Linked DNA regions of Pseudophaeobacter arcticus DSM 23566. The main gene of each other region encodes a partner of the protein of the gene in region 2 in a complex. Links are inferred from orthologs where the notes say so. Each region holds a gene or a part of one and is shown on either strand. Other genes may lie near its edges. The genes, in order: uvrA and mfd.

The links.
Region 1: the proteins of mfd (region 2) and uvrA are in contact, whole or in part, in a crystal structure (PDB 4DFC), measured with the Escherichia coli proteins. The link is inferred for Pseudophaeobacter arcticus DSM 23566 from one-to-one orthologs.

What each region holds. Positions count from the first base shown.
Region 1 is NZ_KI421507.1:1,879,712-1,886,047, forward strand. The notes cover bases 1,232-4,629. They hold uvrA (excinuclease ABC subunit UvrA), read right to left. Parts: upstream 4,291-4,629; coding sequence 1,432-4,290; downstream 1,232-1,431. Other genes in these bases: ARCT_RS0113050 (hypothetical protein), read left to right, coding at 1,232-1,378; ARCT_RS0113060 (MFS transporter), read right to left, coding at 4,474-4,629. Outside these bases: ARCT_RS0113040 (choice-of-anchor L domain-containing protein), read left to right, coding at 1-13; ARCT_RS0113045 (helix-turn-helix domain-containing protein), read right to left, coding at 23-796; more of ARCT_RS0113050, read left to right, coding at 941-1,231; more of ARCT_RS0113060, read right to left, coding at 4,630-5,649; lpdA (dihydrolipoyl dehydrogenase), read right to left, coding at 6,056-6,336. UniProt on the Escherichia coli protein: The UvrABC repair system catalyzes the recognition and processing of DNA lesions. UvrA is an ATPase and a DNA-binding protein. A damage recognition complex composed of 2 UvrA and 2 UvrB subunits scans DNA for abnormalities.
Region 2 is NZ_KI421507.1:1,525,199-1,532,157, reverse strand. Bases 1,201-5,221 are described here. They hold mfd (transcription-repair coupling factor), read right to left. Parts: upstream 4,860-5,221; coding sequence 1,401-4,859; downstream 1,201-1,400. Other genes in these bases: ARCT_RS0111305 (hypothetical protein), read right to left, coding at 4,990-5,221; ARCT_RS0111315 (hypothetical protein), read left to right, coding at 1,201-1,357. Also shown: more of ARCT_RS0111315, read left to right, coding at 1-1,200; more of ARCT_RS0111305, read right to left, coding at 5,222-5,517; hemB (porphobilinogen synthase), read left to right, coding at 5,759-6,757. UniProt on the Escherichia coli protein: Couples transcription and DNA repair by recognizing RNA polymerase (RNAP) stalled at DNA lesions. Mediates ATP-dependent release of RNAP and its truncated transcript from the DNA, and recruitment of nucleotide excision repair machinery to the damaged site.

The DNA.
Region 1 (6,336 bases), 350 kb from region 2 along the record:
CCTGTCGTCCTAGGTACAGATGTCAAGCAGTGGGGCGGAACAGGGCCAACAGGGCTTGTTTGGTCTCATGATCAACCGGGAACATCATCTCCAACCTCAGCTCTGACATCGCCAGATCCCCGGTCGAGGTGAACTGCGTCAGGGTTGAAAACAGTTTCAGATCCAGTCCGTTAAACCGATAATGAGTTGGGATCACCGCTGGCATTTGCTCCAGAACGGGACGCGAATGTGCAGCCACCCGGCGCTGCAACTGCTGCATCGCCTGCTGCAAAACCGGCGCCTTGCCAAGATGGGACAGCTCATTGCGCAATCGCATCAAAGTCAGCGCTTCGACCTCTTCCAGATTGACCAAGGCACCGCGCAGAGCCTCGTTTGCGCACAGGGCATCAATCAGGCTGTCGTCGAGCTGCACTCCAACAGAGGTCAACAGGGCTGCGGCAGGGGGATTCATCGCTTTTAGAATCCAGTGATGATCAATCGCAATTGCCGGAAAAGGCGCGTGACGCTCCAGCATCCATTCAACCGCCTGCGCCAAGGGCGCGCGATCCTCGTCTTTCAGTTCACCGCCACCAAAGGCTGGGGCAAATCCGGCTGCAAGCAATAGCTGGTTGCGCGCCGCCAGTGGCATTTGCAGCTCTTCCCCCAGCCGCAGTGCCATATCACGACTGGCGCGGGCGCGTCCGGTCTCCAGAAAAGAGACATGCCGGGCAGAGACCTGTGCCGAAAGCGCCAGGTCAAGCTGGCTCATGCGGCGAATGCCCCGCCATTCTTTCAACAGCGCTCCAAAGCCACTCATCTTGCCCATCCTCATCTGCGGTTCTTCACCTGCGGTCTTGGCCAGCCTATTCGCTGTGTACAGGGATTTCACCTACCTCTGAGGTAATTGTTTTCCTGTCCTCCGCGCGGGATGCTCAGGACATCACGCAACAGGAGACCACTGATGACACATGACACCGCCACCAAGGCGCTCAAACTTGCAGCCCTCGGCACGGTTCTTTTTGGGCTGGGAATGGTTCTCGCCCTGGTATCGCCGCTTCGGGTTGCCCTGGAGCTGTTTCTGGACCTGGTGCATTTTCCGCTGGACGGCCAACAAGCACTGGACAGCGATAGCACCCATGTGCTGGCTGCGATTTCAGGCGGGCTGCTGGTCGGCACCGGCAGCCTGATCTGGGGCATCACAACAGAAGTCTATAGCAAGGCCCCAAAGATCGGCGGCCGCATCATCCTGACTGGTATCCTGGCCTGGTACCTGCCCGACAGCTTTGGCTCCTATATGGTCGGAGCCTGGTTCAACGTGGTTCTGAACACTGTGTTTCTGGCGATGTTTGCCGTGCCAATCCTGCTGTATCGCCCGGTCAAACAGCCCGTAACCGCCTGACCGGTGAGCCCCCTTTTGGAATAGGATTGGCCGGAACAACACCGGCCAACCGCTTATTCTGCCGCGACTTTCTTATTTGCCAGCATCTCTTTCAAATAGCGCCCTGTATGGCTGAGGGGTTCTTTGGCAATGGTTTCCGGCGTGCCGGTGGCGACGATCTCACCACCGCCATCGCCGCCTTCGGGGCCGATATCAATGATCCAGTCGGCTGTTTTGATCACATCAAGGTTGTGTTCAATCACCACCACGGAATTGCCCTGATCAACCAATTCATGCAGCACCTCGAGCAGCTTTTTCACATCCTCAAAATGCAGCCCCGTGGTGGGTTCATCCAAAATGTAAAGCGTCCGCCCGGTCGAGCGTTTGCTCAGCTCCTTGGAGAGTTTCACCCGCTGGGCCTCACCACCGGACAGGGTGGTGGCCTGCTGGCCGACCTTGATATAGCCCAGACCAACCCGCATCAGCGCGTCCATCTTGTCGCGGATAGTGGGCACGGCCTGAAAAAACGCCTGGGCGTCTTCGACTGTCATATCAAGCACATCTGCGATGCTCTTCCCCTTGAAACGCACCTCCAGTGTCTCGCGGTTATAGCGCGCGCCTTTGCAGGTTTCGCATTCCACATAGACGTCCGGCAGGAAATGCATCTCGATCTTGATGACCCCGTCCCCCTGGCAGGCCTCGCAGCGGCCCCCCTTGACGTTAAAGCTGAACCGCCCCGGTTTATAGCCGCGCGTCTTGGCCTCGGGCAGGCCGGCAAACCAGTCGCGGATCGGGGTAAAAGCGCCAGTATAGGTGGCGGGGTTTGATCGTGGCGTGCGGCCAATGGCGCGCTGGTCGATGTCGATCACCTTGTCCAGATGCTCAAGCCCCTTGATGCTTTCGCAGGGCGCTGGGGTCTGGCGGGCACCATTGAGCCGCATCGAGGCGGTTTTGAACAGGGTTTCAATGGTCAGGGTGGATTTACCCCCGCCCGAAACCCCGGTCACACACAAGAATGTGCCCAGTGGGAATTCCGCCGTGACATTTTTCAGGTTGTTGCCAGTGGCCTTGACCACCTTCAGCTTTTTCTTGTTGCCCTTACGCCGTTTCGCCGGAACCGGGATCTCGCGCACGCCAGCCAGATACTGGCCGGTAATTGACGCCGCATCGGCGGTGACCTGCGCCGCAGTGCCGTGGCTGACCACTTCGCCGCCATGCACACCGGCACCGGGGCCGATGTCAAAAACATAGTCGGCCTGACGGATCATATCCTCGTCATGTTCCACCACGATCACCGTATTGCCCTGATCGCGCAGGTTTTTCAGGGTGGTGATCAGCCGGTCATTGTCGCGCTGGTGCAAACCGATCGAGGGCTCATCCAGCACATATAGCACCCCTGTCAGGCCCGAGCCAATCTGGCTGGCCAAACGGATCCGCTGGCTTTCGCCCCCCGACAGGGTGCCACTGGCCCGCGACAGGCTCAGGTATTCCAGACCTACGTTGTTCAAAAAGCCAAGCCGCTCGCGGATCTCTTTGACAATGGCGCGGGCGATTTCTTGTTTCTGCTTGGTCAGATGGTTGGGCACATCCTCGATCCAGGCCAGCGCCTCGCGGATGGATTTCTGCACCACCTGCCCCGCATGTACCCCGGCAATCTTGACCGCCAGGGCCTCTTCGCGCAGACGATAGCCGCCGCAGGCGCCACAGGGGCGATTGTTCTGGTAGCGTTCAAACTCTTCACGGATCCAGTTGCTGTCGGTTTCGCGGTAGCGCCGTTCCATATTGGGAATGACGCCTTCAAAGACGCGGGTGACCTCATAAACCCGGCCACCTTCGTCATAGCGGAAGGGGATTTCTTCCTCACCAGAGCCGCGCAGGAACACCTGCTGCACCTTGGGGTCCAGGTCTTTCCACTGGGTGTTCTTGTTGAACCCATAGTGTTTGGCGATGGCCTCAATTGTCTGCAGGAAATAGGGCGATTTGCCTTTCCGCCAGGGCGCCAGGGCACCATCATAGATTTTCAGGCTTTGGTCCGGAACCACCAGACGTTCATCAAAGAACAGCTCGACCCCCAGCCCGTCGCAGACGGTGCAGGCGCCAAAGGGCGCATTGAACGAAAACAGCCGGGGTTCGATCTCGGGGATGGTAAAGCCGCTGACGGGGCAGGCAAAATTCTCGCTGAAGGTCAGCCGTTCAGGATCACCTTCGCGCGGTGCAGTTTCCAGAATGGCAATGCCATCGGCCAGATCCAGCGCGGTGCGCAGCGAATCTGCCAACCGGGTCTCCAGACCCTCGCGCACCACCAGACGATCCACCACAACATCAATGTCATGACGGAACTTCTTGTCCAGGGTCGGCGGCTCATCCAGTTCGTAAAATTCACCGTCGACCTTGACCCGCTGAAAGCCCTGTTTGCGCAGCTCCAGCATTTCCTTTTTGTACTCGCCCTTGCGGTCGCGCACGATGGGCGCAAGCAAAAAGCCACGGGTGCCCTCCTCCAGCGCCATCACCCGGTCGACCATATCCTGCACCTGCTGCGCCTCGATGGGCAGACCGGTGGCGGGGCTAAAGGGCGTGCCGGCCCGGGCAAACAGCAGCCGCAGATAGTCATAGATCTCGGTCACGGTGCCGACAGTGGAGCGCGGGTTTTTCGAGGTGGTCTTTTGTTCGATCGAAATTGCCGGGCTGAGGCCGGAGATATGATCCACATCCGGCTTTTCCATCATGTCGAGGAACTGCCGGGCATAGGCTGACAGGCTTTCGACGTAGCGGCGCTGGCCCTCGGCGTAGATGGTATCAAAGGCAAGCGAGGATTTCCCCGATCCAGACAGGCCGGTGATCACCACCAGCTCATCGCGAGGGATATCCACATCAATGTTTTTGAGATTATGTTCGCGTGCGCCGCGCACCTCGATGGATTTCAACTCAGCCATACTGCCCTCGTGCCAAATACTCTGGCCACCACGGGATCAATCCGCTGCCAGTCTTCGACCTACAGATAGGCAATGTGGCGCCAGACTCCAATAGAAAAGTGAGAACGTTAGTGGAACATTTTCCTGCATTTTGGCCAGGAAACGCCAAATATGGTGGCTTGGTCTATATCGTGGCGCGACCGCTCAATAGGACAGATGACGGCGCTTCAGGGCCAGAACCTGATGGACGAGAAAACCACCCAGAAACAGCAGCAGCAGAACCGCCATCAGCCCCGAAAACCCGGCAAGACCAAGCGAGAGCACCATCAGGGGCGTGCCAATGGTATTGCCGAGATTGCCGGCCTGGGCCAGGACACCGCCCGCCTGGGCGCGATCCTCATCTTCCAGGTTCAGCTGCGGCACCGAAGCAAAAGACCCCCCCTGTACCAGCCCCATGGCAGCAGCCAGGGCGATACAGGCCAGCGGGTCGCCGGGCTGCAGCCACAGCCAAAGCACCCCGCCGGCAGACAGCACAAAGCCCAGTTGCGCCACCTTCACGGCTGCAAAATGACGCAGCAAAAAGACCCCCAAGCTGAGGGAGGTGGCAATACTGGCCAGCGGCATGGCGCCCAGAACATAGCCGCGCTGCTCTGCCGCGATATAGGGCGGGATCACCGTCAGGATGGAGACAAAACAGCAGGTATAAAACAGCCAGCCCGCCGCTGGCGCCACCTTCCAGGCGGAACGATAGACCGGCACATGCAGCCCCGGCAGGCTGCGCAGGGCGGGAAATTCGGTGCGCGGCGGTACTGGCACATCCCGCAGCGCCCTGCCGAGCCACAGCGCCAACCCCACCATGATCAGCGCATGGGCGGCAAACAGCGACAACAGGCCAAAGCGCGCGACAAGCGGCAGCCCAAACCAGGCAAGCAGGGTAAAAGCGACGCCAAAAAATGTGCTCCACAGGGTCATGGCCAGCCCACGATCCCGGTTGGAGCAGAGCGCCGCAATCAGCGTTGGCCCGGCCACCACCACGCCCAGATGCGACAGCCCTTCGATCAGGCGACTGACAAGAAACAGGCCAAAGGGCAAATGCAGCGCCTGCAGGGCAGACATGCAGGCCCCAACCCAAAGCGCGCCAACCAGGCTACGCCGATAGCCAAAGGAGCTGACAAACAGCCCCGCCACCAGCCCAAAGAGGATGCCAACACTGCCGACCAGTGACACGGCAAAGCTGAGCGATGCCCCGGCATCCGGGTAAAGCTGATCCATACGGTCAAAAATCACGCTGATTTTACCGTATTGCGCCGCAACCCCCAGGCCAGCAGCCCAGATGGTAAAAATCAACGGCCAACGCGTTGTGATCGGGTCTGTGGCCATTGCTCCCTGCCCCTTTGGTTGAGAGCAGCTCTGTGCCCTGCCCCTGGACCTCACCTTTAGACTGGCCCACCTCAGAGTGCCAGCGTCGCAGCAGGGCCATTTTGTCGAAATGGGATCGCCTGGACAGGCCCAGAACCGCAAGAGCCCTGGACAGGGTCTTGTTCAACACTCGTTCCAGGCCAGCAGGCGCGCGCGGAAACCTGCCTCATTCACTGTCTCACTCCCCCGCATATTCCCGATGTTTTCCCAAAGGGTTGAGGTGGATTTTAACGCTGTCTTGATGCCACACAAAAACGCACGCCCCAGGGGGACGTGCGCGGTAGACAGTGCAGTGGACCATCAGGACGACTATCTGGCCAGTACTCAGGTCAGTAATTAGGTCAGTAATCAGGCCAGATGTACCAGGTTACATGTGAATGACACGATCAAAGGCGTCGAGCACGCTTTCATGCATCATCTCGCTGAGGGTGGGATGCGGGAAGACGGTATTCATCAGGTCTTCCTCGGTGGTTTCCAACTGGCGACCCACCACATAACCCTGGATCAGCTCGGTAACTTCGGCGCCAACCATATGGGCCCCCAGCAGCTCACCGGTTTTGGCGTCAAACACGGTTTTGATCAAGCCTTCGGGCTCGCCCAGAGCGATGGCTTTGCCATTGCCGATAAACGGAAAACGACCAACTTTGA
Region 2 (6,959 bases):
AACCCTGCTGATCACGGCCCTGCAGGCCCGCTATCCACAGCGCGCACTGGCAGAAGACATGCATGCCTGGGATTTTGACTTTGCCGATGCCATGCGCGCGGCCTTTGCCAGCTGTGACAGCCATCTCGACCTGCGCACTGTTTACGCCGAGAGCCTGCTCAACCTCACGCCCTGGAAAATGTGGGATCTAAAATCCGGTTCCCCGGCCAAGGGCGCCGCCACGCTAGAGGCGCAACAGGTGCTTGAATCCGCCATGGAAACCGCCCCCGGAGCAATGTCACATCCGGGGCTTTTACACATCTATGTCCATCTGATGGAGATGTCGCCCAGCCCGGAAAAGGCTCTCAAGGCTGCGGATGTATTGCGCCGTCTGGTGCCAGATGCCGGCCATTTGGTGCATATGCCCACCCATATCGATGTGCTTTGCGGCAACTATCATGACGTGGTGCTGTGGAACGAAGAAGCGATCAAGGCGGATCTGAAATATTACGCCCGCGAAGGCGCCTATAATATCTACACAGGCTACCGCCAGCACGACTATCACTTTGTCATCTATGGTGCTCTTTTCCTTGGACAAATGGAACCCGCTCTGCGGGCCAATGCCGGTTTGTGGCAGACCACCCCCGAAGAGATGCTCCGTATTGAAAGCCCGCCCATGGCGGATTATTTTGAATCCTATATGGCGATGCATCCCCATATCCTGATCCGCTTTGGCCGCTGGCAGGACTGCATTGCCCTAGAGCTGCCGCAAGACCCAGAGCTGTATTGCACCCTGACGGCCACAACCCATTACGCCCGTGCCATCGGCTATGCGGCCACCGGCCGGGTGGCAGAGGCCGAAGCAGAAGAGCAGCACTTTCTTGCGGCCAAGGCGCGGGTGCCGGAAAGCCGCCTGATGCACAATAATCGGGTGGTGGATCTGCTAGAAATTGCCCGCGAAATGCTGCGCGGCGAGATTGAATACCGCAAAGAAAACTACGCCACGGCCTATGACCACCTGCGCCGCTCGGTCGCTCTGGACGACACTCTGCCCTATGATGAGCCCTGGGGCTGGATGCAGCCGACGCGTCACGCGCTGGGGGCGCTCTTGCTGGAACAGGGCCACGTGGCGGAGGCCGAAGCGGTCTACCGCGCGGATCTCGGGCTTGACGACACCCTGTCGCGCGCCTCCGTTCATCCAGATAATGTCTGGAGTCTCAAGGGCCTATACGATTGTCTGCAAGCGCGTGGCGAGACGGTTGAGATCCATCACATCAAACAAAAGCTCGACCTTGCCCAGGCGCGCTCGGATGGCGTCTTTGCCTCCTGCGGCTGCGCCCAGGTGGCTATGCAGCCCTCAAGCTGCTGCAGCGCCTAAAAGAAAATGACACCCGGTTAAGGTGACGAGGTGTCATCAAGGACTACTTGGCCTTTGCCTTTTTCCGCTCGGCAACCAGCCGTTCGGCCAGATCGCGAGCGATGGCAAAGGCGCCTTTGATCTTGTCGCTGTCTTTCTTCCAGTCGCGACGTACCACGATCTTGTTGTCCTTGACCTTGGCCAGACCGTTCTGCCCCTGAATGAAATCAACCAGCCCCTGCGGCGAGGCAAATTTGTCATTGTGGAACTGAATGGTCGCCCCTTTGGGACCAGCGTCCAGTTTGGAAATCCCGGCGCGTTTGCACATTGCCTTGATGCGAACAACGAGCATCAAGGTATTGACTTCTTTTGGCAATGTGCCAAATCGGTCAATCAATTCGGCAGCAAAACCTTCCAGCTCCACCTTGGTGGTCAGCGACGAAAGACGGCGATACAGCCCAAGGCGCACATCAAGGTCCGGCACATAGGCCTCTGGGATCAGCACCGGCACGCCCAGGTTAATCTGTGGCGCCCATTGCTCGTCCCCGTCGCTCAGGCCCTCCAGCTCACCGGAACGGATCTTGGCAATCGCCTCCTCCAGCATCGACTGGTACAGCTCGTATCCCACGTCGCGCATCTGGCCGGATTGTTCCTCTCCCAGCAGATTGCCAGCGCCGCGAATATCAAGATCCTGGCTGGCAAGGGTAAAGCCCGCCCCCAGGGTATCAAGCGAGCCCAGCACCCGCAGGCGCTTTTCTGCGGCGGGCGTCAGGCGCTGGCGCGGTTTGGTGGTGAGATAGGCATAGGCGCGGATTTTGGAGCGGCCGACACGTCCGCGGATCTGGTAGAGCTGCGACAGGCCGAACATATCCGCTCGGTGCACCACCATGGTATTGGCGGTTGGAATGTCGAGACCACTTTCAACAATTGTTGTCGCCAGCAGCACGTCATATTTGCCGTCGTAAAAGGCATTCATCCGGTCATCCAGCTCACCCGGGGCCATTTGCCCATGGGCCACCATATAGCTGAGTTCCGGCAATTGCTCTTTCAGGAAAGCCTCGATCTCGGGCAGGTCCGAGATGCGGGGCACCACGTAAAAGCTTTGGCCACCACGATAATGCTCACGCAGCAGCGCCTCGCGCAATGTAACGGCGTCAAATTCGCTGACATAGGTGCGGATCGCCAGGCGATCCACTGGCGGCGTGCCGATGATCGACAGATCGCGCACCCCGGTGAGGCTGAGCTGCAGGGTGCGCGGGATGGGCGTCGCCGTCAGGGTCAGCACATGAATGTCAGACCGCAGCTGTTTCAGCCGTTCTTTATGTCCGACGCCAAAATGCTGTTCCTCGTCGATGATCAACAGGCCAAGGTTGTTAAAACGGATGTTTTTGGCCAGCAAGGCATGGGTGCCGATGACGATATCAACCGTGCCCTTGGCCATGCCTTCGCGCGTCTTGGCGGCGTCTTTTGCCGTAACAAAGCGCGACAACTGCCTGACCTCCAAGGGAAATCCCCGAAAACGCTCAACAAAGGATGCCGCGTGCTGCCGCGCCAACAGGGTTGTTGGGGCGATCACGGCCACCTGCACCCCGGACATTGCCGCCACAAAGGCGGCCCGCATTGCCACTTCGGTTTTGCCAAAGCCCACATCGCCACAGATCAACCGGTCCATCGGCTGGCCCGAGGTCAAATCCGCCATCACATCCTCAATCGCGCGCAGTTGATCGTCGGTTTCCTGATAGGGGAAGCGGGCCGAGAATTCCTCCCAGGCATGCGGCGGCGGATCCATTGTCGGGGCCCGGCGCAGGGCCCGTTCGGCAGCAATCCGAATAAGTTTATCCGCCATCTCGCGGATGCGTTCCTTGAGCCTGGCCTTTTTCGCTTGCCACGCCCCCCCGCCAAGGCGATCCAGAAAGGCCTCGTCGTGACCGTATTTGGACAGCAGTTCGATATTCTCGACCGGCAGGTAAAGCTTGGATTCCTCGGCATATTCCAGCAGCAGGCATTCATGGGCGGCACCGGCGGCGCGGACCACCTCCATGCCCTGATAGCGGCCAATGCCGTGGTCCACATGCACCACCAGATCGCCCGGACTAAGCGACTGTGTTTCGGTCAGGAAATTCTCTGCCTTGCGGCGTTTCTTGGGGGCCCGGATCAGCCGGTCTCCCAGCACATCCTGCTCTGAGATTACCGTCATCTTGTCAGACTGGAATCCGTGCTCCAGCGCCCAAACCGCCAGATGAAGCCCGGATTTTCCAATCCTTGTGCCATCCATCACCGGAATGATCTCGGCAAGACCTTCGTCCTCGATCAGCCCGGTCAGCCGTTCACGCGCGCCCTCGGAATAGGAGGCAACAACCACTGGCCCCTCCTGCAGGCGCGCCTTAATGTGATCGGCCAAGGCACCAAAAAGACTGACGTTTTCCTGCTGTCGCTCAGGCGAGAAGTTGCGACCGATACGCCCGCCAGCATCCACCACGCCTGGCCCCGACGCCTGCGCCAGGGGATGCAGCTGAATGCGCCGCAGTGGCGCCACGGCTTCCTCCCAGGCGGCATCATCCAGATAGAGCAGCCCCGGCGGGGTTGGCTTGTAGACTGTATCCATGCGCCCCTTCTGGCTCATGGCGATCTTGCGGGTCTCGTACTGGTCTTCGATGCTGTCCCAGCGCGCCAGACGTGCCGGGGTGACCTGATCGTCGACCGTGATCGTGGCCTTTGGTGGCAGATAGTCAAACAGCGTTTCCAGTTTTTCATGAAAGAACGGCAACCAATGCTCAATGCCCTGATGCTTGCGCCCGGCACTTACCGCCTCGTAGAGCGGATCATCGGTGCCGGCAGCGCCAAACTCGATCCGGTAATTCTGCCGGAACCGGGTGATGGCAGCCTCGTCCAGGATCACTTCGGAAACCGGAGCCAGTTCGATCAGATCCAGGGTTTGGGTGGTGCGTTGGCTGGCCGGGTCAAACCGGCGGATACCGTCCAGCACATCGCCAAAGAAATCCAGCCGCACCGGACCACTGTCACCTGGGGGGAATATGTCAATGATGCCGCCGCGAATGGCATAGTCCCCCGGCTCCATCACTGTGGGGCTTTGCACAAAGCCCATGCGCACCAGGAATTCCCGCAGGGATTTTTCATCCACCCGCTGGTCCACCCGCGCCGAAAAGGCCGCATCGCGCAGGATGGCGCGCGCTGGCACCCGCTGGCTGGCAGCATTCAGGGTGGTCAACAGGATGAACTGTTTTGGCATCTGATGCACCAGCGCCGCCAGACAGGCCATGCGCGTCGCCGCCACATCCGCATTGGGCGAGACCCGATCATAGGGCAGACAGTCCCAACCGGGGAAGATGATCACCGGCATCTGTGGCGCAAAAAACGCAAGCGCGGCCCGCATGGCCTCCATCCGCTTGTCATCGCGGGCGATATGCAAAACCGGTTGGCCGGATTTGGCCAGCTCATCCAGGATCAGCCGGGCATCAAACCCTTCGGGGGCGCCGCCCATGGTAATCGCTCGTTGCGCCATATCGCGCCTCTCCTCTCAAACTTCTGCTCCCGGAGGTCACTCTGGGGTCGGTGCTTTTGGCGGACAGTTTTGGACGCTGTCAGACAGGGCGTCCAGTTTCAATCACGCCACACAGGCAAGTGATCCGCGCCTAACCGCCTAAAGGACCAATATGCAAGTTCTGAAACATCCCCCAAAGGCAGGTCAAAAAGATGCAGACCATGCCCAAAAGCTGAATCAAAAGCCGACATGTGGTCATGGCTTTGTAGAGATCTTCGCCCTGCGCCGCAGTTTTGAGGATCTTCTGCGCCGTCATCAGGTTGATCAAAACAACCAGCGACATCGGAAACACCAGCAAAAAGACCGCCTGAGCAATTTCGACACTCAGACCAAAGCCCAGCGTCGCCAAAACGGACAGGACAAAACAGGCCAGCCCAAGCAACCAGACACCGGCGGATTGCACCACAAACATCATCCGGTTCACGTTGATGCGCACCAAATCGTCCAGGTCCTGTGCCTGTTGTCCACCGTATTTGCGGGCCCGATGTACCATGTCAAAAGGCGCGCCCAGGATGCGATGGCTGAGAGTCGACCACATAACTGCCAGGGCAATCCAATACCAAAGATTGGAAAAAGACCGCAGATCAATCATCTCGGACAGGGTTTCAAACAAACTCAAAACGTCAATGCCTCTTATCACGCAGGATCACGCTGCCGACGCAACTGGCTCTTTTGCGAACAAAAGGCAATATCCGGCGGGTGCGAACCGGCCCTATATCCTCTGTCACATTGGGTTAAACAAGCCCCCCACGCGCGGCCAGGCCCGCAGGTAGAGAAAAGCGCGGCGATTGTGCCACTTGCCTTGGGCCGGGCTTCCATGCGACCCAAAGGCAACCTGCAACAAAACAGATGAGTTCCAGATGAAGCCGACCGTCGCTCCCTTTCCCGCCAGCCGCTTGCGCCGTACCCGAATGAGCCCCGCGATCCGTGGCCTGGTGCGTGAAAACACCCTGACCACAGATGATCTGATCTGGCCGGTGTTTGTGCGCGATGGCGAAGGTATTGAGGAGCCGGTGAGCTCGATGCCGGGGGTGCTGCGCCGCTCGGTTGACAAGATAGCCGAGGCCGCAGTGGAGGCACAGGCGCTGGGCATTCCGGCGATCTGCCTGTTTCCCTACACCGATGCGGCACTCAAAACCGAGGACTGCGCCGAAGCCTGGAGCCCGGACAATCTGTGTAACCGCGCCATCCGCGCAATCAAATCCGTGGCGCCGGACATGGCGGTGATGACCGATGTGGCGCTGGACCCCTATAATATCAACGGCCATGACGGCTATGTGGTTGAGGGCGAGATCCTCAATGATGAAACCGTTGAGGCCCTGGTCAAGATGAGCCTGGCCCAGGCCGAGGCCGGGGCCGATATCATTGGACCCTCGGATATGATGGATGGCCGCATTGGGGCCATCCGCCAGGCGCTTGAAAAAGCCGGGCATCGCAATGTCTCGATCCTGTCCTATTCAGCAAAATACGCCTCGGGCTACTACGGTCCCTTCCGGGATGCGGTTGGCGCCTCGGGGGCGTTGCAGGGCGATAAAAAGACCTACCAGATGGATCCCGGCAACTCGGATGAGGCCATGCGCCTGATCGAACGCGACCTGCAGGAAGGCGCGGATATGGTGATGGTGAAGCCGGGGATTGCCTATCTGGACATCTGCTACCGGGTGAAATCCACCTTTGGCACACCAACCTTTGCCTATCAGGTCTCTGGTGAATACGCGATGATCCAGGCCGCCGCACTAAATGGCTGGATCGACGGTGAAAAGGTCATGCTTGAAAGCCTGATGGCCTTCAAGCGTGCTGGATGTGACGGAATTCTTAGCTATTTCGCACCACAAACCGCCCGGATTCTTAACGGTTAGGGGCCGCGGGTCCCCAACCAGCCTGCCAACCGGCCCGTTCTTCGGCGCGTTCCAACCTGTTTCACCGGCCTGTTTCATTGGCCTGTTGCATCGCCCTGATCACCATAAGATGAGTGCAAAACAGCAATATGCCGCCCATTGGCTGCAATTGCTGTTGGCCAAGTGATGACAGACGGCCAGAATACGCCTATACATTGAAGCA